Regions from separate parts of the Mycolicibacterium monacense genome, predicted to be linked through region 1. Evidence: predicted binding sites of a transcription regulator. Region 1 holds the regulator's gene; each other region holds the start of a gene.
The links. Region 1 encodes LexA, which represses DNA repair genes until DNA is damaged. Its sites were predicted from a motif close to CGAACANNTGTTCG; they were not measured.

Region 1 (9,717 bases):
GGCCAACGACTTTCGCGGACTGACTGGTGGAACCGCCGTCGAGCTGGCCGTGCAGCCGGGTCGCCGGCTGGTTGGCGACGAGGTGTAGCGGATACGTCGCGGCACGTTCGCCGCCGAGCCACTCGGTGGGCTCGAACCAGGTGGGATGTCCCGCGCAATCGGCATAGCCGAAACCCGCGATGTCCTCGGAGAAGATCTCGATGCGGCCACTCGGGGTGCCGAGCCGGTGCGCGACGGGGTCGGCGCGGAAGTCGCCCAGCAGCGTCAGGCCCCGTTCGGTGGGCAGGCGGAGGCTGCCGTCGCGCCAGAACTGCTCGAAGGTCGGCACCGCGAAATCCAGCTCCGCCGACCACTTCTCGTAGAGGTGGGCGAGCCACTGCCGGGCGGTGCGCCCTTCGGTGAACTGTTCGCCGAATCCGAGCCGATCGGCCAGCGCGGCGAACGTCGTGTAGTCGTCGCGGCTGTCGGCATACGGTTCGACCAGTTTCGGCATCGCCATCAGCACGGGATCGTTCTTCGAACCCGAGTAGTCCTCGCGTTCGAACGCCGTGGTGGAGGGCACCACGATGTCGGCGTGTTTGGCCATCGCGGTCCAGTACGGATCGTGCACGACGACGGTGTCCACGCGGGCCAGCGCCCGCCGCAGCCGGGGGATGTTCTGGTGGTGGTGGAACGGGTTGCCGCCGGCCCAGTACACGCAACGGATGTCGGGGTAGGTCAACCGCATCCCGTTGTAGTCGAACGTCTCACCGGGGTGCAGCAGCATATCGCTGACCGCGGCGACCGGGATGAACGTGCTCACCGGGTTGATGCCCTGCGGCAGCCGCGGCAGACCACAACGCAACGGCGGCAACCCCGGTTCGTTCATCGATCCGTAGCCGTGCCCGAAACCCCCTCCGGGAAGGCCGATCTGACCCAGCATCGCGGCCAGCGTCAAACCCAACCACGGGGCTTGCTCACCGTGCCGGACCCGCTGCAGCGACCAGCTGACGGTGACGATGGTGCGCTGCGCCGCCATCCGCCGGGCCAGCGCGGTGATCTCGTCGGCGGGCAGACCGCAGATCGCCGCCGCCCACTGCGGGCTCTTCGCGACACCGTCGTCGGCGCCGAGCAGGTACCGCTCGAAACGGTCGTAGCCGACGCAGTGAGTCTCGAGGAACCCGCGGTCGGCCAGTCGTTCGGTGGCCAGCACATAGGCCAAGCCCAACATGATCGCGACATCGGTGCCCGGCACCGGTGCGTACCATTCACACTCACCGTCGACGTCGTCGCGCAGCGGTGAGAACGACACGATCCGGCCGCCGCGGCCGCGGAACCGGCGCAGTGCGTCGCGGGCCGGATGTGCCGTCGTTCCACCGTGATTGGTGCCGGTGTTCTTCATCGCCAACCCGCCGAAGCACACCAGCAGATCGGTGCGCGCGGCGATGACGTCCCAGTCGGTGGAGCGTTTGAACAGATCGTCGTGGGTGCCGACGACGCGTGGCATGATCACGCCCGTCGCGCCGAGGCTGTAGGAGTGACGCGAATAGGTGTATCCGCCAAGCATTTTCAGGAAGCGGTGCACCTGGCTCTGGGCGTGGTGGAACCGGCCTGCGCTGGCCCATCCGTACGAACCGCCGTAGATGGCCTCGTTGCCGTGGGTGTCGACCACACGGCGCAGTTCGGTCGCGAGAAGGTCGGTGAGCTCCTCCCACGACACGGCGACGAATTCGTCCGCGCCGCGTCGCCGGCTGGGGCCCGGCCCGTCGTCGAGCCAGCCGCGCCGGATGGCCGGACCCGCGATGCGCGAACGGTGCCGCACCGAACCGGGCAGATTGCCCAGCAGGGGAGAGGGATCGTCGTCGCCGGGCAGAGGTGTGACGGCCGCGATGTCACCGGACGAAACCTCGGCGGAGAAACCGCCCCAATGGGTGAGGCTGGTCGGGCGGGCGGGCATGGCGGGAAGTCTAGGACCGCGCGATCTCACACCGCAGCGCAGCGGGCCGCCGCGCGGTCGGCAGCACCCGATCGCACGGTTTCGGGCCCCTATGGTCGGAATACGCGTTCACATGGGCCCGATTTGCAAGTATCTTGCCGAAAATTGCCTGTCGTGTCCGCGAAAAGGACGTCGGCTGTCACAAGATTGGCTGGCGCGATACTTTCGTGACACTTTCGCGCCGAATACGGGAGGTTCGATGAGCGGGCGGCGAACCCTGCTGCACACGGCGCTGACGCGCGTGACGGTCGGTCTGGCGGTGGCGGCGGCGGGACTGTTCTTCGCACCTCTCGCGACGGCGGATCCGGCTACCGAGGCCAACGACGCGATCACTGCGGCCTACGACGGCAGCGGTGGTCCCACCGGTCCGCTCGGCATGCGCGAAGGCGGTGTCTACCCCGTCGGCGACGGATTCGGCCAGAACTTCGCGGCGGGCAAGATGTTCTTCACCCCGGCGACCGGTGCGCACTGGATGCAGGGCGCAGTCCTCGAGAAGTACGAATCCCTCGGCGGACCGGCCGACAGCGACCTGGGCTTTCCGACCATCGACGAGGGTCCCGGCCGGGTCGGGCCGGACAGCCGCAACGCCACCTTCTCGGCCGCGGACAAGCCGGTCATCTTCTGGACGCCGGCCACCGGTGCGCGCGTCGTGCGCGGTGCGATCAACGCCGCGTGGGACCGGCTCGGCGGGTCGGCCGGCGTGCTCGGTGTACCGGCCGAGGACGAGGTGTACCGCGGTGACGTGGCCTCCCAGAAGTTCACCGGCGGGCAGCTGTCGTGGAACCGCAAGGACAAGACGTTCACCACGGTTCCGCCCGAACTCGCCGACCAATTGAAGGACCTGCAGGTCCCGGAGGACGCGACGTCGGCCATCGCGGCCGCGCGGCGCGCTGCGGGCGGCGCCCTGGGACCGCTGGGCGCCAAGGACGGGCCGCAGTACAAGATCGGCGAGGACGGGGTCGGTCAGAACTACACCGGCGGCAAGATCTTCTACACCCCGCAGACCGGGGCGAACGTGGTGACCGGTCAGGTCCTCGAGAAGTACGAGAGCGTGGGCGGGCCGGAAGGCGATCTGGGCTTCCCGACCAGCAGCGAAGCCGACGGCGGGCTCGGGTCGAACAGCCGCATCAGCACGTTCGCCGCCAAGGACGAGCCGGTCATCTTCTGGACCCCCGACTACGGCGCCGTGATCGTGCGGGGCGCGATGAACGCGGGGTGGTCGAAGCTCGACGGCGCGAAGGGCCCGCTGGGCGCGCCCATGGCCGATCAGACCGAGAACGGCGACGTCGTCACCCAGCGGTTCAGCGAAGGGGTGCTGTCCTACGACCGGTCGACGGGCAGGTTCAGCACCGAGCCGGCGAATCTCGCCGCACGGCTCGCCGGATTGGAGGTGCCGGGCGAGGACGTGCCGAACGCACCGGCGGAGCCGCAGTCCTCGGCCGCCGAGGACGACGGTGAGTGGTTGAGCTGGCGGTGGAACTGGTGGTGGCTGCTCGCGCTCATCCCGGTGCTGCTCGTGGTCGGTCTGATCGTGGGGGCGGCGCTGTGGAGGCGCCGACGCGACGACCGGGACCACCACTTCCGCGACGACGAGGACATCTTCGCCGACGCCGCGCGATACCGGCCGTCCGACGGTGGCCCGTCGGACGACGGCGAGGGCGCCGACGAGCACGGGCGGTATCTCGGTGGCTACGGTGCGCCGGCGACAACGGCGAACCCGTGGGACCCCCGTGCCGACTCCGCGGACGAGGCCGTTGCGGCCGACCGGCCATCCGCGCCCGACCGGCCATCCGCGCCCGACCTCTTCGGAGGGCAGGACGATCCCGACTCGATCGACACCGCGCCGACGCGTATCGAGGCGCCGATCAGCGACGAGGAGCGTGCGCAGTCCGCGTTGGAGGAGCCCTCCCTGCCCGCGCCCACGCTCGGGGGGTCGACCGCGCCGGAGCCGGCGGACATCGAACCGGCCGACGTAGGAACGGCTGACGAAAAACCGGCGGACATAGAACCGGCTGACGAGGAACCCACGGACGAGGCATCGTCGGTGCCCGGGGCGTTCGTGGTGGCTCCCTTCGTCGACGATGCGCCGAGCGGCAGGCATGCGGCCATCGACATCGACGAGCCGACGCCCGGCCGCACCGCGATCCAGTTGGCCGTGGACGCTTCGGGTGTGGCGCCGACCGGTTACCCGGTGAAGGCGGATACCAGGACGGGCCTGTACTGGGTGCCGGGCAGCCGTGGCTACGACGACGCGGTCGCGGAGATCTACTTTGCCAGTGAGGAGTTCGCCCGCACCAACGGGTTCGTCCGCGGCGACTGAGCCGGCGTCAGATCTTGCGGATGACCGTGACGACCTTGCCCAGCACCGCCGCGTCGTTACCGGGGATGGGCTCGAACGCGGGGTTGTGCGGCATCAGCCACACCTGACCGCGGCTGCGTTTGAAGGTTTTCACGGTGGCCTCGCCGTCGATCATGGCCGCGACGATGTCGCCGTTGTCGGCGACGGCCTGTTGCCGGACGACGACCCAGTCGCCGTCGCAGATCGCGGCGTCGACCATCGAGTCGCCCACCACCTTGAGCAGGAACAGCGACCCCTCGCCGACGAGTTCGCGCGGTAGCGGGAACACGTCCTCGACCGCTTCCTCCGCCAGGATCGGCCCTCCGGCGGCGATCCGGCCGAGCACCGGTACGAACGTCGGTTCGGGTAGCGCGTCGCTGCCCGCGACGTCCGTGGTGACCACCGGCGTCGCCGGCTCGTCGGACAGGCGTACGTCGACGGCGCGGGGCCGGTTGGGGTCACGCCGCAGATAGCCCTTGCGTTCGAGTGTGCGCAGCTGATGCGCCACCGAGGACGTCGACGTCAGGCCGACGGCGTCGCCGATCTCCCGGATGCTCGGGGGGTAGCCGCGGCTGGTCACCGAGGCGCGGATGACCTCGAGGATGGTGCGTTGTCGTTCGGTCAGGCCGGCGTCTGCGCCGCGGCGCCCGCCGGTCCGGGTCTCGCTGCTGTCGTCGCTCATGGGCCTGAATCTAGTCGCCCGACGCCCGATGATCAAACATGTGTTCGACGCGTGTCGTGGTCGGACGGACTTGTCGGACCCCTCGCTTATCGTCGGCAACAGTTCGATCACACGTTCTATCCATCGAACACCTGATCGACTACATTCGAACACACAGGCGAACACCCACCAGGGAAGGGGCACGCACATGACGATCCTCGAAGTGAGGCAGACCCAGCAGCATCCGGCCGCGCGCGGGGTGCGCCGCCCGGTCGACGCCCGGCGGCCGCGGGCAGGTCGGCCCGCCGGGGCGGCGCTGCGCCACCGGGGCAACGGTGTGCTGGTCTCACGTGCCTCGCACCGGCGCCGTCCCATCACGCCCGCGACGACGGTGCTGCTCGCACTGGTGGCCGCCGGCATCACGGTGTGGCTGGGGCTGGTCGCGAACCTGGGCGGCGTCGCGGGCCAGCAGGCGCCCGTACCCGCTGACCTGGCCGTGGTGCAGGTGCAGATGGGGGAGAGCCTGCATCAGGTCGCGCAGCGGGTCGCCCCCGACGCCCCGGTCGGTGCGGTGGTCGAACGGATCCGCGAGCTCAACCAGCTGGATTCGGCGGCCATCGACGCCGGGCAGACGCTGATCGCCCCTGTCGGCTGACGTGCGTCGTGGACAGTGAATCGTGGTGCGGGGCACCGTCGCTGCTCTGCGCGCCGGATACGGGGTGGCCCTGGGCCCGCGCCGTCGGCGGTGGCGATGGCACCCGAGTAGGCTCGGAGAGGTTCGAAGGACGAACCCGGTGGTCTGGCGAAGGAGCGGTGATGCACTGTCCGTTCTGCCGTCATCCTGATTCGCGCGTCGTCGACTCCCGTGAGACCGATGAAGGTCAGGCGATCCGGCGCCGCCGGTCCTGTCCGGAGTGCGGCCGGCGGTTCACCACCGTTGAGACCGCGGTGCTCGCGGTGGTCAAGCGCAGCGGTGTGACGGAACCGTTCAGCCGCGAGAAGGTCATCAAGGGTGTGCGCCGGGCGTGCCAGGGGCGCCAGGTCGACGACGACGCACTCAATCTGCTCGCCCAGCAGGTCGAGGATGCGGTCCGGGCGACCGGTTCACCGGAGGTTCCCAGCCACGAGGTGGGCCTCGCCATCCTCGGGCCGCTGCGCGATCTCGACGAGGTCGCCTATCTGCGCTTCGCCTCGGTGTACCGATCCTTTGAATCCGCAGCAGATTTCGAGCGCGAGATCGAAGCCCTGCGCGCACACCAGGACGTCACGCGGTCGGGCTGAGAGAGGTCAGTCCACGCGGCGCCCGGCGTCGGCGACGACCCGCCCGGCGATGCTGACCCACCCGTCGGGACTCCACACGGTGTGGATCACCGAACCCTTGCCCTGCACGATCGTCAGATCGCGGCTCAGGTAGTCGGTGATGCGCACGGCCGCAGCGCCGGTCGCCTCATCCTCCGGCACTCCGAGATCCGGGGCGAACATGCGCGCGCGGATGTGCCCGGCATCGCGGTCGGTCCACGTCCACAGGTAGTGGTGGGCGTCGTCGGAATAGTCGCCCGGATCGGCGGCGGCCAGGACCTCGGTGGAGGACAGATCGTGGATCGCGAACTCCGGCGCCCAGTCGGAGCGCGCCCTGACCACGGTGAGGTCGCCCTCGTAGCCGACCTGCACGATGCCGGCCGGAACCTGCAGGGTGTGCACCGGCAGCCCGTTCTCCCGCAGCCACCACGCCGCGCCGACCGTGGGATGCCCGGCGAACGGAAGTTCGGTGGCAGGGGTGAAGATCCTGATGTGGGCGGTCGTCGCACCGGCCTGCGGGATGTCGACGAAAATCGTTTCGCTGTAGCCGAGTTCACGGGCGATGCGCTGCCGGTCGCCGGGATCGACGGCGGCCGCGTCGACGACGCCGAGCGGGTTGCCGTGGTTGCCGTCGGGATCGGTGAAGACACGCAAGACCTGGACATCGATGGCCATGCGCCGATGCTACGTGTTCGGCGGTGACGGGGCGGTCAGGTCGCGCTGCGTTCGTCGCTGCCCATCGCGTCGAGGACCGCGACGCGGGTGTCGACGGACCCGCTGATCGCCGATTCGCTCAGGCCGGTCCGCAACAACTGGCGCAGGAGTTCCTGGTCGTGGTTGGCCGGCTCGGTCGAATCGATGAAGCGCTCCACGATTTCGACGAACCGGTCCGGATCGTCGTGGAAGGGGAAGTGTCCGGCCCCCTCGAAGACCTCCAGCCGGGATCCGGGCATCGCCGCGTGCGCCAGCCGGGCATGGCTGACCGGGATCACCGAATCGTGGGTGCCCCAAACCAGCTGCACCGGAACGGATTCGGTGAGATAACACCGGTCGAGCATGGTGACCACCTGACCGCGCCAGTCGACCACTGCGCGCAATGTCCTGGCGAACGCCGATGACGCCGTCGGTTCGGGCAGATCGGCGAGTATCCGCATCATCTCGGCGAGATCCCGGCCCATCTTGGTGGTGCCGAGCACCGTGCCCGCGAGCCGTCCGGCGACCTGCAGCGTCGGCAACACCAGCGGCAGGCGCAGCAGTGCGAGCGCCTCACTTCCCATCGGCAGGGAGGCCACCCGCAGGGCGATGTTGACGTCCTTGGTGACTCCACCGGCGCCGACCAGGATGAGGCGGTCGACGAACTGCGGGAACTGGTAGGCGAACTGCATGGCCACGCCGCCGCCCAGCGAGTGGCCGACCACCGTCACCCGGTCGATGTCGAGGACGCTGAGCAGATCCCGCATGCCGTTGGCGTAGGCGGCCACCGAATAGTCCGCGCGCGGTTTGTCCGACTTGCCGTGTCCGAGCAGGTCGGGTGCGATGACGGTGAAGCGCTGCGCGAGTTTGGTCTGCACCGTGTTCCACGTCGTGGAGTTGTCGCCGATGCCGTGGATCAGCAGAATCGCGGGACCCTCGCCGGCGATCCGGAAGGCTCGGCGGTATCCGTGGATGGTGCGGTAATGCAGCGTGGGCGTCACGTCGCGGACCGGGCGGAGGTTGGGTGTGCGGTCAGTCAATTCGCCAACCTCGTCATCGGGCCGCGAACACTCCGGCGGCGTGCGGTCTGTTCAGCTACGGTCCTCGCCGTCGGAGAACCCGTCCCGGTACCGGTCCTCTTTGTCCTTCTCGCCGGCCTGCTGCGCGAGGAACCGTTCGAATTCGGCGCCGAGTTCGTCACCGCTTGGGAGGTCTTCGTCGTGCGCGAGCAGCGACCGGTTCTCTTGAGCGGCGACGAACGCATCGTACTGGCGCTCCAGTGCGGTCACCACCTGAGCAACCTCGACGCTGGCCTCGACCTGCTCGTTGATCTTGGTGTAGACCTCCGCCCCGGCCTCCCCGAGTGCGGTCAACGGGATCTGCAGTGCCGCCGTCTTGGCGACCTCGGCGAGCAACGACTCGGCCGCGGGCGGGTACGCCGTCTGGGACAGGTAGTGCGGCACGTAGACGGTGTAGCCGACCACCTCGTGGCCATGCTGGGCCATCCGGAACTCCAGCAGGCTCGACACACTCGCCGGTACCTGCACCTCGCCCACCCACGGTGTGTGTTCGGCGATCAGCTCTTTGTTGTTCGAATGTGCAGTCATGGTCACCGGCCTGGTGTGCGGTACCGCCATCGGGATCGAGCCCAGCCCGATGGTCTGGCGGACGCCGAGCTGTTCGGCCAGCAGTCGGACCGCGGTGATGAACCGCTCCCAGCGCAGGTCCGGTTCCATCCCCGCCAGCAGGAGGAAGGGTGTGCCGACGGTGTCGTGCATGGCGTAGAGGTTGAGTTCGGGTTCCTCGTAGGCGGAGAAGTGGTCGGTCTTGAACGTCATCAGCGGCCGACGCGAGCGGTAGTCGAGGAGTTCGTCGATCGCGAACGACGCGACGAGTTCGGTGTCGAGGCTGTTCTTGAGGTGCGCGGTGGCCAGCCGGACCACGTGACCGGCATCCGAGAAGCCTTCCAGCGCATGGAGCAACACCGGTCCGCGCCCGTCGGCCGCCGACAGCTGCGGAGCGGGGAACTCCAGCTCGTACATGCCGGTCTGCTCCGGTTGGTACTGCTGCTCTGGGATGTCTGGATGGTCTGCCATCTCGTTCGCCTCCTCGCCGCGGTGTCAACGCCTCTAACAACGTCGCGCCGTGACCATAAGTGTCCCGCATTTTGCGGTGCCCACTGACGCGGGTACCGCACCCGGGCCCCATACGGTACGGGTGATACCGCGTGCCATGCAGGATGCCCGGATCGGCCTCGGCTGAACCGGTTGTCGCCGTCGGGCACCCGACTGTGACCGGGGGGCGTTCCGCCCGGTGCGCCTGACCCGCACGGTGGCGACGCGGTGAGACGATGACCGCAATGGACGGCGTGCTCGTGCGGGGTGCATCGGGTGCGGTGGTGGCGCTCGCGGGCGTGCTGCTGTGCGGGTGCGTACGGGTCACCGACGGCACCGCGTCGCTGGCCGCCGATGCGAAACCCGTCGTACTCGCCGATGCGCTCCTCGAACCGTTGCGCTTCCCACCGGCCTACCGGGCGGCCGTCCTCGACCCCCAGGCCACCGGTGAGGCCGTCGCCGCCGTCGAGGGTGTGCCCGTCGGCGCCGCCGTCGAGCCGCCCGGATGCGCACCGCCCCGCGTCGGACCGGGACCCGAGCACGCGGTGGCCGCCCAGGGTGTCGACTCGGCCACCGGGGCCGCGCTCACCGTCATCCTCACCCGCACCGATACCGCGCTCTCCGCCCGGCGTGACCA
Region 2 (9,717 bases), 810 kb from region 1:
CGTCGAGCGGCCACCACCGCAGATCCAGCGACTCGTCCGAGCGCGCGATCTGCGCCCCCTCCGGTGCGCGCACGAGGAACTGCAGATCGAGGTGACGTGTCGGTACGCCCAGCGAGCAGGTCACCGGATGAACGTGCACGGTCGCGAGCCGGGGGTCGATGACCAGCCCGTCGATGCCGGATTCCTCGGCGGCCTCACGCAGCGCGGCGGCGACGATGTCCGGGTCGTCGGGTTCACAGTGTCCGCCCAACTGCAGCCAGCGGCCGAACCGTGGGTGCAGCGTCAGCACCGCGTGGGTGCCGGCATGGTCGAGCACCAGCGCCGAGGCGGTGACGTGGCCGGGCACACAGGCGCGCAGGCATCCGTCGGGTCGTGCGGCGAGGAATGCGATCACGGCGTGACGCAACGAATCCTGCGCCGGGTCGGGGGCGACCCAGTCGGTCAGGATGTCGACCGCCGATGCGTGCAGGCTCACCGGCGCACCAGGAGCCCTTCTGGCAGAACAGGATCGCGGGGGCCCTGCGGCTCGGCGGGGTGGCCGACCGCGACGGCGCCCAACGGTTCCCACTCGGCGGGCAGGTCCAGTTCCGCGCGCACCGCATCCGCGGCGAAGATCGTCGAGCCGACCCAGCAGCTGCCGACCTCGCGCACCGCCAGCGCGACGAGGAACGCCTGGACGGCGGCGCCCACCGCCACGGTGAACATGGTGTGCTCGGCCGCGGTGCGGGTGTCGTCCGGATAGTCGTGCGCGCCGTCGGGCACCAGGAACGGGATGACGAGTTCCGGTGCGTCGTAGAGGATCTGGCCACGCGCCAGCCGGCGTTCGACGGCGTCCGCCGAAAGCCCGTCGGCGAGTAGATCGTCGCGCCAGCGGTCCTTCATCCGGTCGAGCAGACGGATGCGGGTGGCGTGGTCGCCCACCCAGACGAAGCGGACGGGCCGCGTGTGGTGCGGCGCGGGAGCCGTGAGCGCCTCGGCGACGGCGGCCTCGATCATCTCGGGAGCCACGGGGTCGGCACTGAACCGGCGTATCGAACGCCGGAGCAGCTGAGCCTCGGCGCGGCCCTGCGCCATGGCCTCCTCGGTGCCCAGCCAGAACAGGTCGTCCTCGCCGGGGCGCAGCAGATCATGCGCCGTTGATCCGTTGTCCGCCAACGTCAATCCGCGCACCACGGCCACCGGTATGCCGGTGAGCTTGCCCTTGACCAGGTCCGCGGCGGCGGCGATCTCGTCGGCGACGGCCACCTCGGTGACCAGCAGTTCGTTGCCGTGCGCGTCACGCGCGCCGGCGTATCCGTGCAGGACGGCCAGGCCGGCGGCGCCGATCGCCGCATCGATCTGACCGTTGCGCCACGCGCGTCCCATGGTGTCGGTGATGACGATTCCCACCGTGACACCGAGTCGTTCGGCGAGGCCGGTCCGCAGGTGTGCGGCGCTTCCGTCGGGGTCGACCGGCAGCAGGGCGAGTTCGGTCGTGTCGACGTTGGAACCGTCGACTCCGGCGGCCGCCTGGATGAGCCCGATGGCGTTCTCGGTGATCAGCGTGCGTCCCTTGCGGGCGAGGACGCGCACGGCTTCGTCGTCGACGAGTTTGCGGCGCAACGCATCCCGCTCCTCAGGGTCCTCCGGTGCGGCGACGATGCGGCCCTCGCACTTGGACACCACCTTGCTGGTGACCACCACGACGTCGCCGTCGCGCAGCCAGGGTGCGGCGGCTGCCAGTGCGGCGGCCAGGTCGTCACCGGGCCGGAACTCCGGCAACCCCGGCACCGGCAGGATCTCCACCGCCGCGGCCGAGCCGTGGTCGGTCGGCGCGGCGGAGCCGCCGTGTGCGGTCACAGCGTCACCCCGGCCAGGCGCACACCGGCGCGGACCATCTCGGCGGTGGTCGCCGGATCGGTCATCAACAGCGGCACCGCCTCGACCTGCACGCCGTCGATCTGCGCGCTGTCACCCTCGTGCACCAGCCATCCGTCCAGGATGCCGGTGCCCGACCGGGCGCCGTAGTGACGGCCGACCGCTTCGGAGGTCGATGCGACGCCGATCACGGACAGACACTCATCAGCCATGCCGCGCAACGGTTTTCCGGCGATGATCGGCGAGTAGCCGATGATCTTGGCCGATGTGGACCGCAGGGCGCCGCGAATGCCGGGGATGGCCAGGATCGAGCCGATGCTGACCACCGGGTTGGACGGCGCCAGCAGTACGACGTCGGCGTCGGCGATGGCGTCGGTGACGCCGGGTGCGGTGGTGGCCTTGTCGGCGCCGACGAACGCGAAGCTGTGGGTGGGCACCTTCGCCCGGTACCGCACCCACCACTCCTGGAAGTGGATGGCGCGGCGTTCGTCGGTGTCGGGGTCGGTGATCACCACGTGGGTCTCGCTGCGGTCGTCGCTGGCGGGCAGCAGACGGGCACCGGGGTTCCATCGGTCGCACAACGCCTCGGTCACCTGGGACAGCGGATAGCCGGCGCGCAGCATCTGGCTGCGGACGAGATGGGTGGCCAGGTCGCGGTCACCGAGTCCGAACCAGTCCGGCTGGACGCCGTAGGCGGCGAGTTCCTCCTTGGCGTGCCACGTTTCGTCGCGGTGACCCCATCCGCGGTCGGGGTCGATGCCACCGCCCAGGGTGTACATGCACGTGTCGAGGTCCGGGCAGATCCGCACACCGAACATCCACGTGTCGTCACCGACGTTGACCACCGCGGTCAACTCGTGGGCGTCGGGGTCCCGGGCGTCGTCGCGGGCGAACTGGCCGAGACCGAGCAGGTGCTGCACCCCGAGCAGAAAGCGTGCCCCACCGACGCCGCCGACCAGAACCGTGACCTTCACATCGAACGAGACTAGGCGCTCGCCAACCGTGGGGTCGCACCGCTCCCGCGGCCGCCGGGGATGCCGTACGTCACGGGCGGGACACGCCGTGATTTCCGACGCGCCGCGGAAGTGTCACGAGGTGGTATGAATTCCTGTTCCAGCGCTTGACCGCAGCCTTCCGCCCGTGTGTAATCACACCAGTGTCATTTCCCGGTTTGGCCAGCCGATTTCGGTGTCGCAGACCGAGATTCGATCACTTGTTCGAATTGGGCCGGCCCTTCAGTCCTGAGTGGGGCCACGTGGATCTACGACACCGAGTGAGGAGGGGCGGGAAATGTCTTTTGAGCAAAGCGAATTCGATCGCGTAGTCCGGTTCGACAACCGGCTACTCGGCTCCGTCGGCGGGGCGCCACACACCGACACCGGAGCCGCACCGATGGGGGCCATGAGTCGGCCTCAGCTGAGTCTGGTTCCGGAACGCGTCGACGCCGAACCCGAGGACGCCGACGATCTGTGGCAGGAGCGCGCCCTGTGCGCTCAGACCGATCCCGAGGCGTTCTTCCCCGAGAAGGGTGGTTCGACTCGCGAGGCGAAGCGGATCTGCATGGGCTGCGAGGTCAAGGACGAGTGCCTCGACTACGCGCTGGCCCACGACGAGCGCTTCGGAATCTGGGGCGGGCTCTCCGAGCGCGAGCGCCGTCGCCTCAAGCGCGGCATCATCTGATCCCAACCGGACCCCTCTGTGGGGGCCGCCTCAGTCGTCGTCGATCGTCGGGTCGATGACCGAGGGTTCGACCCCCAGATATGTGGCCACCTGAGCCACGAGCACCTCATGCAACAGTTCGGCGAGTTCGTCGGAGTCCTTGGCCCGGCGCTCGATCGGCTTCCTGAACAACACGATTCGCGCCCGCGTGGAGTTACCGCGGACATCGACGCCGGCCGGTATCAGCCTAGCCAGCGCCACCGGCCCGTCGGCCACCACTTCCGGCGGCCACTGCACACTCTCGGGATCCTTCGGCGCCATGCGCGGGATCTCGTCCACCGCGACGTCCAGTCCGGACACCCTGTCCTGCCACCGCCGCTCGATCGGCTCGTAGGCCTCCAGCACCGCCATGTCGAACCGCTCGGCGCGGCTGCGCCACCCGGGCACCGTCGGCGGGAGGAGCGGGCCGCGCATCTCGCGACCGCGGCGTGATCTCCAGCGGTTGCGCTCGGCCACGGTCACCGATCGTAACGGTTGGCTATCGGCGGGTCCGCCGCTGCGCGTGTCCGGCACCACGCGGCGTTTGTCCCGCGATAGCCTTCCGTTCGTGAATGTTCCCCGTCGCTGCTGCAGGCCCGGGTGCCCCCACTATGCGGTGGCGACGCTGACGTTCGTCTACTCCGACTCCACCGCTGTCGTCGGCCCGCTGGCCACCGTGTCCGAACCGCACTCGTGGGACCTGTGCGTCGGCCACGCCGGCCGGATCACCGCACCGCGCGGATGGGAACTGGTCCGCCACGCCGGACCGCTGCCCTCACACACCGACGACGACGACCTCGTCGCCCTGGCCGATGCGGTCCGGGAAGGCCGCGATTCGACCGGGCCGACCGCAGGCGCGGTCGTCCCCGGATTCTCCGATCCCACGAGCGGGGCCCAGAGCGGAGCGTTGCTGGCGCCGCCGGTGCGGCGGCCCGAGCCGACCGGCCGCAGGCGCGGGCACCTGCGCGTGCTGCCCGACCCCGCCGAGTAGGGCGTCATAGCCACGCGAACGATCCCTCCGGTGCGGATAGGCTGACGGAAAGTCCCCGACTCCAAGGAGTTGTATGTCTCGGCCGGCTGCGGCGGTGCATCGCGTCATCAAGGCGTATGACGTTCGTGGCCTGGTAGGTGAGGAACTCGACGAGGGGTTCGTCGCCGACGTCGGCGCGGCGTTCGCACGGCTGGTCGCCGACGGCGCGACCCAGATCGTGATCGGCCACGACATGCGGTCGAGTTCACCCGCGCTGTCGGAGGCATTCGCCGAGGGCGCGATGGCCCAGGGCCTCGACGTGGTGCGGATCGGGTTGGCCTCCACCGATCAGCTGTACTTCGCCTCGGGGTTGCTGGACTGCCCCGGCGCGATGTTCACCGCCAGCCACAACCCGGCCGCCTACAACGGCATCAAGCTGTGCCGCGCCGGGGCCAAACCGGTCGGCCGGGACACCGGGCTGGCGCAGATCGCCGAGCAGGTCATCGACGGCGTCCCCGCCCACGACGGACCGCGCGGCAGCGCGTCGGACCGCGACGTGCTGACCGACTACGGCGCGTTCCTGCGGTCGCTGGTGGAGATCCCCGGGCGGCGTCCCCTGCGCGTCGCCGTCGACGCGGGCAACGGGATGGCGGGCCACACGACGCCGGCGGTCCTCGGCCCCATCGAGGCGATCACCCTGCTGCCGCTGTTCTTCGAACTCGACGGCACCTTCCCCAACCACGAGGCCAACCCGCTGGATCCGGCCAACCTGATCGATCTGCAGGCGCACGTCGTCGCCGTCGGCGCCGATATCGGTCTGGCCTTCGACGGTGACGCCGACCGTTGCTTCGTCGTCGACGAGAAGGGCCAGGCGGTGTCGCCGTCGGCGGTCACCGCGCTGGTGGCCGCGCGCGAACTCGGCCGCGAGATCGGTGCGACGGTGATCCACAACCTGATCACCTCGCGGGCGGTTCCCGAACTCGTCGCCGAACGCGGCGGAACGGCGGTCCGCTCACGCGTCGGGCACTCCTACATCAAGGCGCTGATGGCCGAGACGGGCGCGATCTTCGGCGGCGAACACTCGGCGCACTACTACTTCCGGGACTTCTGGGGTGCGGACTCGGGCATGCTGGCCGCCCTGCACGTGCTGGCCGCGCTCAGCGAACAGGACCGCCCGCTGTCGGATTTCATGGCCGACTACCAGCGCTACGAGGCGTCGGGCGAGATCAACTTCACCGTCGCCGACGCGCCCGCCTGTGTGGAGGCGGTGCTCAAGTCGTTCGGTACCCGCATCCACTCCATCGACCACCTCGACGGGGTGACCGTCGACCTCGGCGGCGGTCAGTGGTTCAACCTGCGCACCTCCAACACCGAACCGTTGCTGCGCCTCAACGTCGAAGCGCGGACCGCCGAGGAGGTCGACGAGGTGGTCGGGCAGGTCTCCGAGACCGTGCGGGCCCAGAACGCCGAACCGGGCAGGACATCGACGTGACCGGATCATCGGCTGCCGTGGTGGACCTCGACGACGGAGAGGCCCTGCTGGCCGCCGACCGCGACGGTCTGCTGAGGGCGGCCGCGATGGCCGGTGCGCAGGTGCGCGCCACGGCGGCCGCGCTCGACGAGGGTCTGCTCGAGTCGTTGCGCTCGGGTCAGCTGCCGCGCACGGTGATCTGGGTGGCGGGCCGCGGCACCGCCGAAACCGCCGGTGCAGTCCTGGCCGCCGCGTTCGGCGCCGTCGTTGCCGCCCCGATCGTCACGGTGGCCGAGGCGCCGCCCTGGATCGGCGCGCTCGACGTCATCGTGCTGGCCGGCGACGATCCGGCCGACCCCGCGCTGGTGGCGGCGGCCGCGACCGGTGTGCGCCGGGGTGCCCGCGTCGTGGTGGTGGCCCCCTACGAGGGACCGCTGCGGGACGCGACGGCCGGGCGCGCGGTCGCGCTCGCACCGCGCCTGTGGGTGCCCGACGACTTCGGTCTGTCGCGCTATCTCGCGGCGGGCCTGGCCGTCCTGCAGGTCGTGGCTCCGGGTCTGCGGGTGGATCTCGGCGAACTCGCCGACGAACTCGACGCCGAGGCGCTGCGCAACAGCGCGGCACGGGAACTGGTCACGAACCCCGCCAAGGCGCTGGCCGAACGCATGTCGGGCCGCGACGTCGTCCTCGCCGGTGACAACGCGACCACGCTTGCGCTGGCTCGGCACGGCGCCGCGGTGCTGCTGCGGGTGGCGCAGGAGACGGTGGCCGCGGTCGGCCTCGGCGACGTGCTGGTGGCGCTGCGCAGCGGGTTCGGCGCCGCCGGGTCCGGCCATGGCGGAGCCTCGCTGTTTCATGACGAGGAACTCGACGGGCCACTGCCACGGCGCGCGCGGACGTTCGTCCTCACCACCGAGGCGGAGCGTCCGACCGTGACGGCGCGGGTCAGCGGATACGACGACCTCGACCTGGTCAACGCCGAAGATGTACCCGACGGACCGGAGCCAGGAGGGGCTGCGGCCGGCGGCAGGGGGATGGAACAGCAATTGGCGAAATTGGCGGTGCGGTTGGAGATGACCGCGGTCTATCTGCGACTGGTTCGAGGTTGATCGAGTGCATCTGCTGAGGGGAGCAGTGCGGACCTACGCCTGGGGTTCGCGGACGGCGATTGCCGATTTCACCGGAAGGCCAAGTCCCACACCACATCCGGAGGCCGAACTCTGGTTCGGTGCGCATCCCGGTGATCCGGCGTATCTGCAGGGCGAAGCCGGTGAGGTCTCGTTGCTCGAGGCGCTGCGCGCCGACCCCGCAGGCCAGTTGGGTGCCGCGGTCGTGGACCGGTTCGGCGAGACGCTGCCGTTTCTGGTGAAGGTGCTCGCGGCCGACGAGCCGTTGTCGCTGCAGGCCCATCCGAGTGCGCAGCAGGCCGCCGAGGGCTACGACCGCGAGGAGCGCCTCGGCATCCCGGTGTCGGCGCCGATGCGCAACTACCGCGACCGCAGCCACAAACCCGAGTTGCTGGTCGCGCTCGACCGGTTCGAGGCGCTGGCCGGGTTCCGTCCGGTCGCGCGCACCGTCGACCTGATGCGCGCGCTCGGGGTGCCCGAACTGGACCCGTTCGTCAACCTCCTGCACGGACAGTCCGAACCCGACGGTCTGCGCGCGTTGTTCACCACGTGGATCACCGCACCCCAGCCGGATCTCGACGTGCTGGTGCCCGCCGTGCTCGACGGTGCGATCGATTACATCCGCGCCGGGCAGACCGAATTCGAGGCCGAGGTCAAGACGGTGCTGGAACTCGGCGAACGCTATCCGGGGGACGCCGGCGTGCTGGCGGCAATGCTGCTCAATCGCATCACGCTGAGTCCGGGGGAGGGGATCTACCTGCCCGCCGGGAATCTGCACGCCTATCTGCACGGTGTGGGTGTGGAGGTGATGGCCAACTCCGACAACGTCTTACGCGGGGGGTTGACGCCCAAGCACGTCGACGTCCCCGAACTCCTGCGGGTGCTCGACTTCACGCCGACCCCCGACCTCGTGCTGCGTCCCGAAACCGCCAGGGAAGGAATCGAGTTCGAGTACAGGACCCCGGCGCCGGAGTTCGCGGTGTCGGTGCTGCGACTCGACGGTGACAACGTCGGCCACGAACTGGACGCGCCGTCGCCCCACGACGGACCGCAGGTGCTGGTCTGCACCGAGGGCTGCGCGGAGGTCCGCGCGAAAGGCGGCGACGTGCTGACACTGCCGCGAGGTGCGGCGGGCTGGGTGACCGCCGACGACGGACCGATTCAGTTGCTCGCCGCAGTGCCGACGACGGTCTTCCGCGTCACCGTCGGGATCTAGCGAGCCGTCTCACCGGCTCCCGACGAGTTCGCGGTCGTGCCCACGGCGGTGGGCGGCCCGTTTCTCCGCCAGCCACAACCGCATGTTGTGGCCGATGGTGCGGCCCACCAACCGCGGCGAGGGAACCATGTAGAGGCTGTCGAGCAGGCTGAACCGTCGCAGGAACCACTCCGCGAGCACCGGGTCGGTTTCCGCGGCGCCGAGGAACTGGTCGAACAGGCTGCCCACAGGGGCGTACCACTTCGGCATCGGGCCGCTCGCGCGATGCAGTGTCAGATCGCCGATCGCGTTCATCTGCCACACCGGGAACGTGGTCCTGGCCGTCGCCTTGCTCAGTGTGCGCGCAAGATCCGCCCGGGGCCGCTGCAACGCCCGGCGCAGGTGATCCGCCTGCAGCGAGGTCATCGTCATCCCTTGACCGAAGGTCGGGTTGAAGCTCACGACCGCGTCGCCGAAGGGCACGATGCCCGCCGGGAACCGGTCGAGTTTGTCGTAGCGCCGCCAGCGGCTGGTCGGGTACTTGTGAAAAGCCATGTCGCCCAAGGGGGTACCTGCGCGGACGGCCGAGGCGACGTGGGCGGGCAGGATCGTGTCGGCCAGGTCGCAGATCTCGGCGAAGTCCTGCGGGGGCGCCGCCTTGCCGACGCCGAACGTCGTGATGTTCCAGTTGCCGTCCTCGTAGAACAGCATTCCGAGGCCCAGCGGCTGTTCGGCCGACGCGCCGGCGACGACGACCTTCTCGGCCAGCAACCCCTCGGGGATGTGCACCTGCTGGGTGGCGTAGGCGATGGCGACGTCCACGGTGTCCTCAGGTGGCCGTTCGAAACCCCACTGCGTCAACCACACCGGCAGCCGGGTGCCGCGACCGGTGGCGTCGACGACGAGATCGGCCGCCGCGGTCTCCCGTTCACCGTCGGTGTCGAGCCGCACACCGGTGACCCGCTGTGCGACCGGATCGAAGACCGGTTCGTCGACCGACCGCCGTTCGACGGTGACGTTCGGAATCGCCATGGTGCGCCGCCGGATCTGCCATTCCAGTTGCGGACGGCTGGGGACATAGGCGGTGAACTCGTCGCGCAGGGTGTGCCGGGTGCCCAGCACATGTCCGGCCGCGCCGAAGTGGATGCAGTCCGGCCGGTTCTCCAGGATCGGCACGCCCTCGGCGACCATGCCGTCGAGCAGTCCGGGATAGAGGTTCTCGAACTCCTGGGCGCCGCGTGCCATGAGTAGATGGACATGGCGCCCCTGCGGTACCGCGGCACGATTGACCGGCCGGTCCGGTAGTTCGTCGCGTTCGTATACGGTCACGTGGTCGTAGAAATCGGACAGCACGCGCGCCGCGCACATCCCGGCGATGCTGCCCCCGATGACAATCGCG
Region 3 (9,717 bases), 1.8 Mb from region 1:
TGCACCGCGTCACCGGCGCCGGGGTTGAGCACGACGACGGTGGGGTCCGCGATCGCGGCGATCTCGATCTCCGACTGACCGACACCCACGGTCTCGAGGATGATCAGGTCGAACGCCAACGCGGCCAGCAGCCGGATCGCGGCGGGGACCGCGGCCGCCAGACCGCCGAGATGTCCGCGGGTGGCCACCGACCGGATCAGCACATCGGGGTCGTTGATGTGGGCGGCCATGCGGATGCGGTCGCCGAGCAGCGCGCCGCCGCTGTAGGGCGAGGACGGGTCGACGGCCAGCACCGCCACCCGCAGTCCGCGTTGCCGGTACGCGGTGACCAGCGCCGCGACCGTCGTCGACTTGCCCGCACCCGGCGGACCGGTGAGACCGACGACGCGGGCCCGGTGCGGAGCGAGCGCGGCGAGCACCTCGTCGCGGCGCGTGCCCTCGACCAGGCTCAGCAGCCGGCCGGCGGCACGGGTCGACCCGTTGCGCGCGGCGGCGATCAGCTCGTCTACATCCATGTGTGCACCAGCCTAGGGTGCCGGCACCTCGATCACGGTCGCGGAACCCATACCGCCGCCGGCGCACATGGCCGCGACACCGATCCCTCCCCCGCGACGGCGCAACTCGTGGACCAACGTGACCAGCATCCTGGCGCCCGTCGCGGCCACCGGGTGGCCCAGCGAACAACCGCTGCCGCTGACGTTGACCTTGGCCGGATCGATGTCGAGCATCTTGACGGTGGCCACGCACATCGCCGCGAACGCCTCGTTGATCTCGAACAGGTCGACGTCGGAGAGCGAGATGCCCGCCCGCTTCAATGCTTTCGGGATGGCCTCGACGGGCGCCAGTCCGGTGAAGGCCGGATCGACGCCGACCGACGCCCAGGCCTTCACCGCGCCGAGTGCGGGTAGCCCGAGCCGGTCACTGGCCAGCGCCAGCACCGCGGCTCCGTCGTTGGCGCCGCAGGCGTTGCCCGCCGTGATCGAGAAACCCTCGATCTCGGGGTGCAGCGGCTTGAGTGAGGCGAGCTTCTCGATGCTGGTGTCGCGTCGGGGGTGTTCGTCGGTGTCGAAGAGCCCGTAGGGCGTGTCGATGGGGACGATCTCCTCCTTGAAGCGGCCCTCGTCGATGGCCTGGATCGCCTTGCGGTGGGAGTCGAGAGCCCACTGGTCCATCTCCTCGCGGCTGACCCCGGCGCGCACGGCGGCATTCCAGCCCACGGTGATCGACATGTCCATGTTCGGGGCATCCGCACGGTCGGGGTGCGTGGGCGGGAACCAGTCGAGCATCGCGGCGTCTTTCGCGCTGCTGGCACGGCGGGTGAAGCGCGGTGTGGTGGACGCCGAGTTGACCCCGCCTGCGATCACCAGCTGGTCCATGCCCGCGCGGATGCTCGCCGCGGCGCTCTGCACCGCGGCCTGGCCCGCAGCGCAGTGCCGGTTGTTCGACAGGCCCGGCACGGAGATCAGGCCGGCGGTGATCGCGGCGTGGCGGGCGATCACTCCCCCGCCGTAGAGCCCCTCGCCGAGGACGACGTCGTCGATCTGGCCGGTGGGCAGGTCTTCGGCTGCGGCTGCGACGACGTGCTCGGCCAACCGGTAGGCGTCGGTATCGCGGAGCGTGCCCTTCATGGCGGTCCCGATGGGCGTGCGCAGCGCAGAGACGATGACGGCTTCTGGCATGAGTTGACTCCGTTTCGGCGTCGGATGAGAATAGTATTCTCTCAGGACGAGAGTCATCGTTGCAAGAAGGAGAAGCGCATGCAGATTGCCGGTAGCTCAGCGATCGTCGTCGGGGGCGCAGGTGGACTGGGTGAGGCGACGGTGCGCCGACTGCAGGGCGCCGGCGCGAAAGTGGTCGTCGCCGACCTGGCCGACGAGAAGGGTGCGGCGCTCGAGAAGGAACTCGGTGTGCGGTACGTGCGCACCGACGCAACCTCCGAGGAGTCGGTGAACGCCGCGATCGCAGAGGCCGAATCGATGGGCCCGCTGCGGATCTCGGTGGACACCCACGGCGGCCCCGCCAGCGGCGGCCGGCTGATCGGCAAGGACGGTTCACCCCTTGACCTCGACGGATTCAAGAAGACGATCGAGTTCTACCTGACGGCGGTGTTCAACGTGATGCGGCTGACGGCCGCGGCGATCGCGAAGTCCGAGCCACTGGAAGAGGGCGGCCGCGGCGTCATCGTCAACACCGCGTCGATCGCCGGGTACGAGGGACAGATCGGCCAGCTCCCGTACTCGGCGGCCAAGGGCGGGGTGCTCGGGATGACGCTGGTGGCGGCGCGTGACCTGTCACCGTTGGGCATCCGGGTCTGCACGATCGCGCCGGGGACGATCAACACGCCCGCCTACGGCAAGGCGGCCGACCAGCTGGAGCAGTACTGGGGTCCGCAGGTGCCGTTCCCCAAGCGGATGGGCCGCTCGACGGAGTACGCGCAACTGGCGCAGAGCATCATCGAGAACGACTACCTCAACGGTGAGATCATCCGCCTCGACGGAGCGCTTCGGTTCCCGCCCAAGTGAGTCTCGCCGGGAAGGTCGCCTTCGTCGCCGGCGCCAGCCGTGGCATCGGCGCGACGGTGGCGAAAGCCCTCGCCGCAGAAGGCGCCGCCGTGGCAGTCGCCGCCCGGTCCGAGCAGCCGGGCAAGTTACCGGGGACCATCCATACGGTGGCCGAGTCCATCACCGCGTCCGGCGGCCGTGCGCTACCGGTGTCGTGCGACGTCACCGATGAATCGTCGGTGGAAACCGCAGTGGCCCAGACTATTTCGGAATTCGGCGGAATCGACATCCTGGTCGCGAACGCCGGGGTGCTGTGGCTCGGCCCGATCGAGTCGACGCCGCTGAAGCGTTGGCAGCTGTGCCTGAACGTCAACCTCACCGGCGTGTTCCTCGTGACGAAGGCAGTCATCCCCCACGTGCGCGCGCGTGGCGGCGGATCCCTGATCGCGGTGACGACCACCGGCGTGACCATGACCGACCAGGGTTCGAACGCGTACTGGGTGTCCAAGGCCGCCGCCGAACGGCTCTACCTCGGGCTGGCGGCCGACCTGCGGGCCGACAACATCGCGGTGAACTGCCTGAGCCCCTCGCGCGTCGTGCTCACCGAGGGCTGGCAGGCCGGCGGCGCGGGCATGGAGATCCCACCGGAGATGGTCGAGCCCCCGGAGGCCATGGGGCGCGCGGCCGTATTACTGGCGGCCCAGGACGCCAGCGGGATCACCGGAACGATCCAACGCTCCGAAGAGGTTGTGCGCTAGTCGGGTTCGTCGTCGTCTGCCTTGTCGGTCAGGTAGCGGTGGGGGTGGAAGTGGTTGTTGATGCGGGGTTGGCCGGTGTCCTGTTCCTTGGGTGGGGTCCATTGGGTGCGGCCGTTACCGGGCCGGTGGGTGGTCCATCCGGTTTTCTCGATGAGCAGGTTGGCGGGTTGACACGCCAGGGTGAGGTCGTCGATGTCGGTGCGCCCACCCTGGGAGTAGTCGTCGGTGTGGTGGGCTTCGGTCCAGTAGAACGGCACGGTGCAGCCGGGGTGGGTGCAGCCTCTGTCGCGAGCGAACAGCGCGAGGCGTTGGGCGGTCGACGCCGTGCGGCGGGCGCGGCCGAAATACAAGATTTCTTCGGTGTGGTCATCGAACACCGCCAGGTAGTGCCGCGAGTGGGCGGCCATGCGGATCAGATCCCGGATGGGGATCTTGTTGCCGCCGCCGGTGTGGGCCCACCCGGCGGCACGTTCAAGCTCGCTGAGCGTCATCGTCGCGACGATGCTGGCGGGAACGCCGGCGATGTGACCAAGGGACCCCGACTGCACATGGTCCCGCATTGCTCGGGTGAGGGCGTCGTGGTTGCGCTGGCCGGTGGTGCGGTCGTCGCGGCCGGTGTGGGCGTCATCGTGGGGCAGGTTGGTGCCGGGGGCGGCGTATTTGGCGGCGATGACGTCCCAGTGCGCGCGGGCTTCGGGGGTGAGCCAGCCCGAGACCCGGCTCATCCCGTCGGCCTGCTGGCGCCCGACGGTGAACTCACGGCGGCGTTGCTGGGTCTGGTGGTCAGGTTCGGCGCCGTCCTGATCGATGAACCCCAGCAGGGTGTCGGCGACCTTGCGGAAGTCCTCGGGCCGCAGTGCGCTGGCGTGACCGACCAGGTCGCGTTCGTAGCGGTCGCGGCGCTCCCAGGACACCCATGCCGGCAGTTTCTTGACGAACTCCTGAATGATCCGCACATGGGCGGTGCCGATGTCGCCGCGGGCGACCGCATCCGCGGTGTGGGCCAACTCGGTCTGCACCCGCTCCCCGGTCAAGGTGTAGCGCGGCCCCAACTGGCGCGCGTCGGTGAGCCGCTCGCCGGCGGTTTTGTCGGAGATGCGCAGGCTGCTGGTGAGCAGTTTCTTCAACGATGTGGCACCCCAATCCCGGGGGTTGGCCTGATCGACCAGGCGGGCGGTCAACGCGTGGTCGATCGCCAGATCGCGGCGGTGGCCACGTTCGCGCAGTTCGATGACTTCCAGGGTTTGAGCGGCGCTCAGCGAGTCCACCGGCAGCGCGGCGAGTGCGGCGCGGGCGGCTTCGAATTCGGCGAATGCCGCGACGACTGCTGCCCCATCCATACTTCGAACACTAGTTCGAACCACCGACAAAACGGCCGGCGCTGTGACTGTGGAAACCACTGTGACGAAAGAGGTTTCGAGACTCGGCGCGGGTGCGCAACTGCTGCGAAATCCGCGGCGCGTCAGTTGTTCTTGGCGTTGAGCTTTCCGACGATCGTGCGGAAGTCCTCCGTCTGGAACGACTGCTCTTCTGCGGTGTTGGCGTAGTCGAGGCTTGCCAGCACGGCCCGCTCGAGGTGGATGTTGAGCAGCCGCTTCGTCGACTCGAGCGCCTGGCGCGGCATCTGCATCATCTTCTCCGCGCAGGCGATGGCCTCGGCGAGCGGATCCTCGACGATGTGGTTGGCCAGGCCCAACTCGGCGGCGCGCTGCGCCGGGATGCGGGTTCCCGTCATGGCGAACTCCTTGGCCAGCAGCAGGCTGATGTGCAGCGGCCACGTCAGCGGACCGCCGTCGGCGGCCACCAGGCCCACCTGCACGTGCGGATCGGCGAAGTACGCCGTCGGCGCCATGTAGACGATGTCGCTCAAGGCGACCAGGCTGCAACCCAATCCGACGGCGGGCCCGTTCACCGCGGCCACCACCGGAATCCGGGTGCGGGTCATGCCGAGCACGATCTCGCGACCGTGCAGGATGGTCTTGGCCCGCAGCCTCCCGTCCTTACCCAGCTCGTCGAGGTAGGCGAAGTCACCGCCGGCCGAAAACGCCCGTCCCGCACCGGTGATCACCGCCGCCCGCGCGTCGAGATCCTCGTTGAGGCGCGGCCACAGTTGCGCCAGGCCACAGTGCAACGAGTCGTTGACCGCGTTGAGCGCATCGGGCCGGTTGAGCGTGATGATCCGCAGCGGACCGTCCGCGGTCACTTGGATTTCGTCAGGCATGTCGTACATGTCAGGCTCCTCTGCTCTTCGCGCGGGCGCTCATCGCACTCCCAGTCCCAGGATTCGTGACGCGATGATGTTCTTCTGGATCTGCGACGTCCCACCCATCACGCTTTGCGCGCGACTGTAGAGGTAGGCGCTCAACAGGTCCGGATCCTTGGTTCCGCTGACCGAGAGCGCGGCGTGGCCCACCGACTGTTCGGTCCACGTCATCAGCAGCTTGTCCAGCGAGCCCTGCGGGCCGTGGGTGATGCCGTCGAGCTGCTCGGACAGCCGGCGGCGGACGTGCAGCCGCAGCATCTCGGCCTCGACCGCCGCCCACACCAGATCCTCCGGCGGCCGGCCGTCGACCCGGGCGGCCATCTGCCGCACCAGCTTTCCGTACCTGGCCGAATAGCCCAGCGTCGACGGTTCGCGTTCGTGGCTGACGACCGTCATCGCCAGCGCCCAACCCTCCCCCGGCGCGCCGATCATCTGGTCGGCGGGCACCACGGCGCCGTCGAATGCCACCTGTCCGAATTCGGTTGTCACGCCGTTGATCATCTTCAGCGGTCGCTGTTCGATCCCCGGCTGGTGCATGTCGACGATGAACGCCGAGATGCCCTTGTGCCGCGGCACTTCCTTGTCCGTGCGGGCGAGCACCAGACACCAGTCGGCGATGTCGGAGTAGCTCGTCCAGATCTTGTGGCCGTGGATGAGGTAGTTGTCACCGTCGCGCGTGGCGGTGGTGGTCAAGGACGCCAGGTCCGAGCCCGCGCCCGGTTCGCTGAAGCCCTGGCACCAACGCTCGGTGCCGTTGATCATCCCCGGCAGGAACCGCTGCTGCAGTTCCTTGCTGCCGTGGTGTCCCAGGCCGACGACGAGGTAACCCAGGCTGGGCCGCGGCGGGGCGCCGGCGCGTGCGAGCTCCTCGTCGACGATGACGTCGTAGACCGGCGGGAGGTCCTGCCCGCCGAACTCGCGCGGCCACGAGGTGCCGAAGAACCCGGCGGAGTACAGCGCCTGATGCCACTCCCCCTGCCGCGCCCAGTAGTCGTCACCGGAGGCCGCGAAGGCCTTGGCGTTGTCGGTCAGCCAGTTCCTCAACCTGTCCCGGAAGGCTGCCTCTTCGGGTGAATCACGAAAATCCAAGATCGATGTCCTCCAGACGTACCGGCCACAATTCGGTCGAAGTCAGAACGCGCCGCAAGTACACGTGCGCAAGGCATTCCCAGGTGTTCCCGATGCCGCCGTGCACCTGGATCGCGGTCTCGCACACGGTGCGTGCGGCACGGGCGCAGTAGAGCTTGGCGTACCGGCCGGCGCGCACCGCCTCGGCGCCGGGAAGTTCGTCCACCGCCCATGCGGCGTGGCGCTGGATCGACACCGACCCCTCGATCAGCGCGAGGCCCTCGGCGAGCAGATGCGCGATCGCCTGGTAGGACCCGATCGACTTACCGTACTGTTCACGGACTTTCGCATAATCGACGGCCAGCGCGTGGGCGCCCCTGGCCGCGCCGAGGATGTCGGCCGACGTGGTGGCCAGCGCGAGGGCATGCCAGCGCTGCGCGTCTTCCGGGGAGAGCTCGGAGAGTTCGGCGGGCGCTTCGGACACTCCGGCCGCACTCCCCGTCAGGTCGACATCTCCGGGTGCGCCGGCAGGCGTCGACGGTGCGCGGCCCAGTAGCCGGCCGAGGTCGTCGGACAGGGCGGGGCCGAGGAACGGCACATCGACCAGGCCGCGCCCGAATTCCTCCGCCACGACGGCGACTTCGACGCCCGACGCGCCGTCGGAACGCAGCGCCCGCCACCCCGTCGATTCGACCGTCTTCTCCAGACGGGCGAGCCGCGCGGAGTCCGCGAGATCGGCGACCGAGCCCGGCCCGAGATCGTCGGCGAGTTTGGCTGCGGCGTCGCGCAATTGCTGCTGTTCAGCTGTCAGACGTACATCCATGCTGCTCCTTCAACACTCGGCGCAGGACCTTCCCGGAAGGCAAGCGCGGAATCGCCGGGACGAAGACCACCCGGCTCGGTCGCTTGTAAGACGCCAGCGTTCCGGCGACGAGTTCGGTCAACTCGTCGGCGGGGACGTCGCTGTTGGTGGTCACGGCGGCGACCACGGCTTCGCCGTCGGTGGGGTGGGGTTCGCCGAAGACCGCACAGTCCTCCACGGCGGGGTGTCCGTGCAGCACCGCCTCGACCTCGGCCGGCGCCACTTGGAAACCCCTGACCTTGATCATCTCCTTGGAGCGGTCGGTGATCCGCAGCCAGCCCTCGGCGTCGAGGCGTCCGACGTCGCCGGTGCGGTACCAGCCGTCGGCGAACGCCGCCGACGTCGCTTCCCGCGGCAGGTAGCCGGCCATGACCGAATCCGACCGCACCTGGATCTCCCCCACCTCGCCCGGACCCAGTGGCGTGCCGTCGTCGAGCGACACGATCCGCACCCGCACACCGGGCACCGGCTTGCCGACGGTGTCCAGTCGCGCACCGGTGACGGGATTGGCTGCGATGACGGGCAACTCGGTGGTGCCGTAGGCGGCCACCCACTCGACTCCGGTGCGCCGGGTGACGTCGTCGGCGACACTCTTGGTGACCGGCGTGGCGCACCACATGATGTAGCGCAGCGACGACAGGTCGTAGCTCTCCAGCTTCGGGTGCGCGGCCAGTGCCAGCGCGATCGGCGCGACGGCCATCTCGATGGTGATCCGGTCGGATTCGACGTGGTGCAGCATCGTGTCGATGTCGAAGCGGGGGTGCAGGCGGAGCCAGGTGCCCGTCTCGAGCGCCATGACGATGTTGAGAAGGCCGAGGATGTGCGACGGCGGCGTCATGATCTGCATCCGGTCGGCCGACGACAATTCCAGTGCGTCGCGCCAGTGCCGCACCGCGGCCGCGAACGCGCCGTGCGTGTGCCGGACGGCCTTGGGCATCCCAGTCGTTCCGGAACTGAACACGAACAGCGCGTCGGCGCCGGGATCGACGGCGTCGAATTCGCGGCGCCCCGGTGTGACGGGTTCGTCGAGGTGCAGCATCGGCATGTGCTCGGCGAGGACCGGATGGTCACCGACGGCGTGACTGGGCCGGGTCAGCTCCAGCGCGTGGGCGACCTCGGCGTGTTTCCACGCGGGGCTGATGAGTACGGCGGCGGCGCCCAGGTTCCAGATTCCGCGCAGTGCGGCAACGAATTCCGGCCGGTTCGACGACATCATCGCCACCCGGTCGCCCGCCCGGACGCCACGCTGCTCCAGGCTGGTCGCCATACCGCTGGCGAGCGCGTCGAGTTCGTTCAGGGAGTACTCGCGCTCCCCGAAGGCGAGGGCGGCAGCATCCGTCACGTGTCGGCCATCGCTCACCGCCGCCGGACCCCTCCTGGACGCCGTACATTGCACTTGAGAACAGCCTATCATTTCGGGAGAATAGAGTTCTCCATATATCAGAACCACCATGCTCGAAGGAGTCACATGACGGCCGATCCGATGCCCGCGGTGCCCGACGGCGGGGCCGGCACCGAGGTCACCATCGTGCTCGACCGCAAGACGCTGTCGGTGGCCCAGGTGCCCGGCGAAACACTGCTCGAGAGCGCACGCAGGGCCGGTATGTCGCCGCCGTTCTCCTGCGAGGCCGGCAACTGCGGGACCTGCATCGCCAAGCTCACCGAGGGCACCGCCACCATGCGGGTCAACGACGCGCTCGACGACGACGAGGTGGCGGACGGATACGTGCTGACCTGCCAGGCGGTTCCGGACACCGCCAGAGTGTCGGTCACCTACGACGACTGACCGGTGGCCGCCTCCGGAAGTTGTGGCGGCGGGCGGTAATCGGGTCGGTAACCGGCGATGCGGATGGGGCTGCCGACCAACCGGAAGTCACCGGCGGTCACGAGTGCCTCCGGTGTCTCGTCGAGCGCGTCGGGTAACCCGCGAACGGCCGCGGCCGGGATGCCGAGGGGGCGCAGGCGCGCCTCCCATCCCTTCGCGGTGTCCTTCGCGAGCGCCTCGGTGACGACGGCGAGCACCTCCTCACGCTGCGCTGCCCGTTCGGCCATGGTGGGGTAACCCTCGAGCCCGGCCTCGGACGCGAACAGCCGCCAGAACCCGTCGTGGGTGATGAACAGCGCCAGATAACCGTCGGCGGTCGGGAACAGTTGCGCCGGAACGTAGAACGAATGCGCGCCGTTGGGATGGCGACGCGGCGCCACCCCGTCGTTCAGGTATGCCGCCGCCCGGTAGTTCAGCTGCGAGAGCATCACATCGCGCAG

Region 2: the regulator LexA is predicted to act here: its motif matches at 3,064-3,077, upstream of cofD (2-phospho-L-lactate transferase).
Region 3: the regulator LexA is predicted to act here: its motif matches at 4,604-4,617, upstream of G6N49_RS03975 (HNH endonuclease signature motif containing protein).

The regions. Positions count from the first base shown of each region.
Region 1 covers NZ_AP022617.1:2,611,537-2,621,253, reverse strand. Annotated here, with positions in the region: gene G6N49_RS12490 (molybdopterin-dependent oxidoreductase) at 1-1,936, opposite strand, end outside; gene G6N49_RS12485 (sunset domain-containing protein) at 2,175-4,295, shown strand; gene lexA (transcriptional repressor LexA) at 4,303-4,995, opposite strand; gene G6N49_RS12475 (LysM peptidoglycan-binding domain-containing protein) at 5,183-5,629, shown strand; gene nrdR (transcriptional regulator NrdR) at 5,791-6,255, shown strand; gene G6N49_RS12465 (PhzF family protein) at 6,262-6,948, opposite strand; gene G6N49_RS12460 (alpha/beta fold hydrolase) at 6,984-8,006, opposite strand; gene G6N49_RS12455 (proteasome assembly chaperone family protein) at 8,058-9,062, opposite strand; gene G6N49_RS12450 (hypothetical protein) at 9,317-9,717, shown strand, end outside.
Region 2 covers NZ_AP022617.1:3,420,219-3,429,935, reverse strand. Annotated here, with positions in the region: gene G6N49_RS16470 (NUDIX hydrolase) at 1-475, opposite strand, end outside; gene G6N49_RS16465 (coenzyme F420-0:L-glutamate ligase) at 472-1,839, opposite strand; gene cofD (2-phospho-L-lactate transferase) at 1,836-2,831, opposite strand; gene G6N49_RS16455 (WhiB family transcriptional regulator) at 3,259-3,537, shown strand; gene G6N49_RS16450 (metallopeptidase family protein) at 3,568-3,990, opposite strand; gene G6N49_RS16445 (DUF3499 domain-containing protein) at 4,124-4,546, shown strand; gene G6N49_RS16440 (phosphomannomutase/phosphoglucomutase) at 4,620-6,017, shown strand; gene G6N49_RS16435 (TobH protein) at 6,014-7,105, shown strand; gene manA (mannose-6-phosphate isomerase, class I) at 7,110-8,339, shown strand; gene G6N49_RS16425 (FAD-dependent oxidoreductase) at 8,349-9,717, opposite strand, start outside.
Region 3 covers NZ_AP022617.1:807,246-816,962, reverse strand. Annotated here, with positions in the region: gene meaB (methylmalonyl Co-A mutase-associated GTPase MeaB) at 1-515, opposite strand, end outside; gene G6N49_RS03990 (thiolase family protein) at 528-1,679, opposite strand; gene G6N49_RS03985 (SDR family NAD(P)-dependent oxidoreductase) at 1,758-2,522, shown strand; gene G6N49_RS03980 (SDR family NAD(P)-dependent oxidoreductase) at 2,519-3,259, shown strand; gene G6N49_RS03975 (HNH endonuclease signature motif containing protein) at 3,256-4,599, opposite strand; gene G6N49_RS03970 (enoyl-CoA hydratase/isomerase family protein) at 4,722-5,489, opposite strand; gene G6N49_RS03965 (acyl-CoA dehydrogenase family protein) at 5,520-6,611, opposite strand; gene G6N49_RS03960 (acyl-CoA dehydrogenase family protein) at 6,598-7,413, opposite strand; gene G6N49_RS03955 (class I adenylate-forming enzyme family protein) at 7,391-8,812, opposite strand; gene G6N49_RS03950 (2Fe-2S iron-sulfur cluster-binding protein) at 8,921-9,238, shown strand; gene G6N49_RS03945 (CaiB/BaiF CoA transferase family protein) at 9,226-9,717, opposite strand, start outside.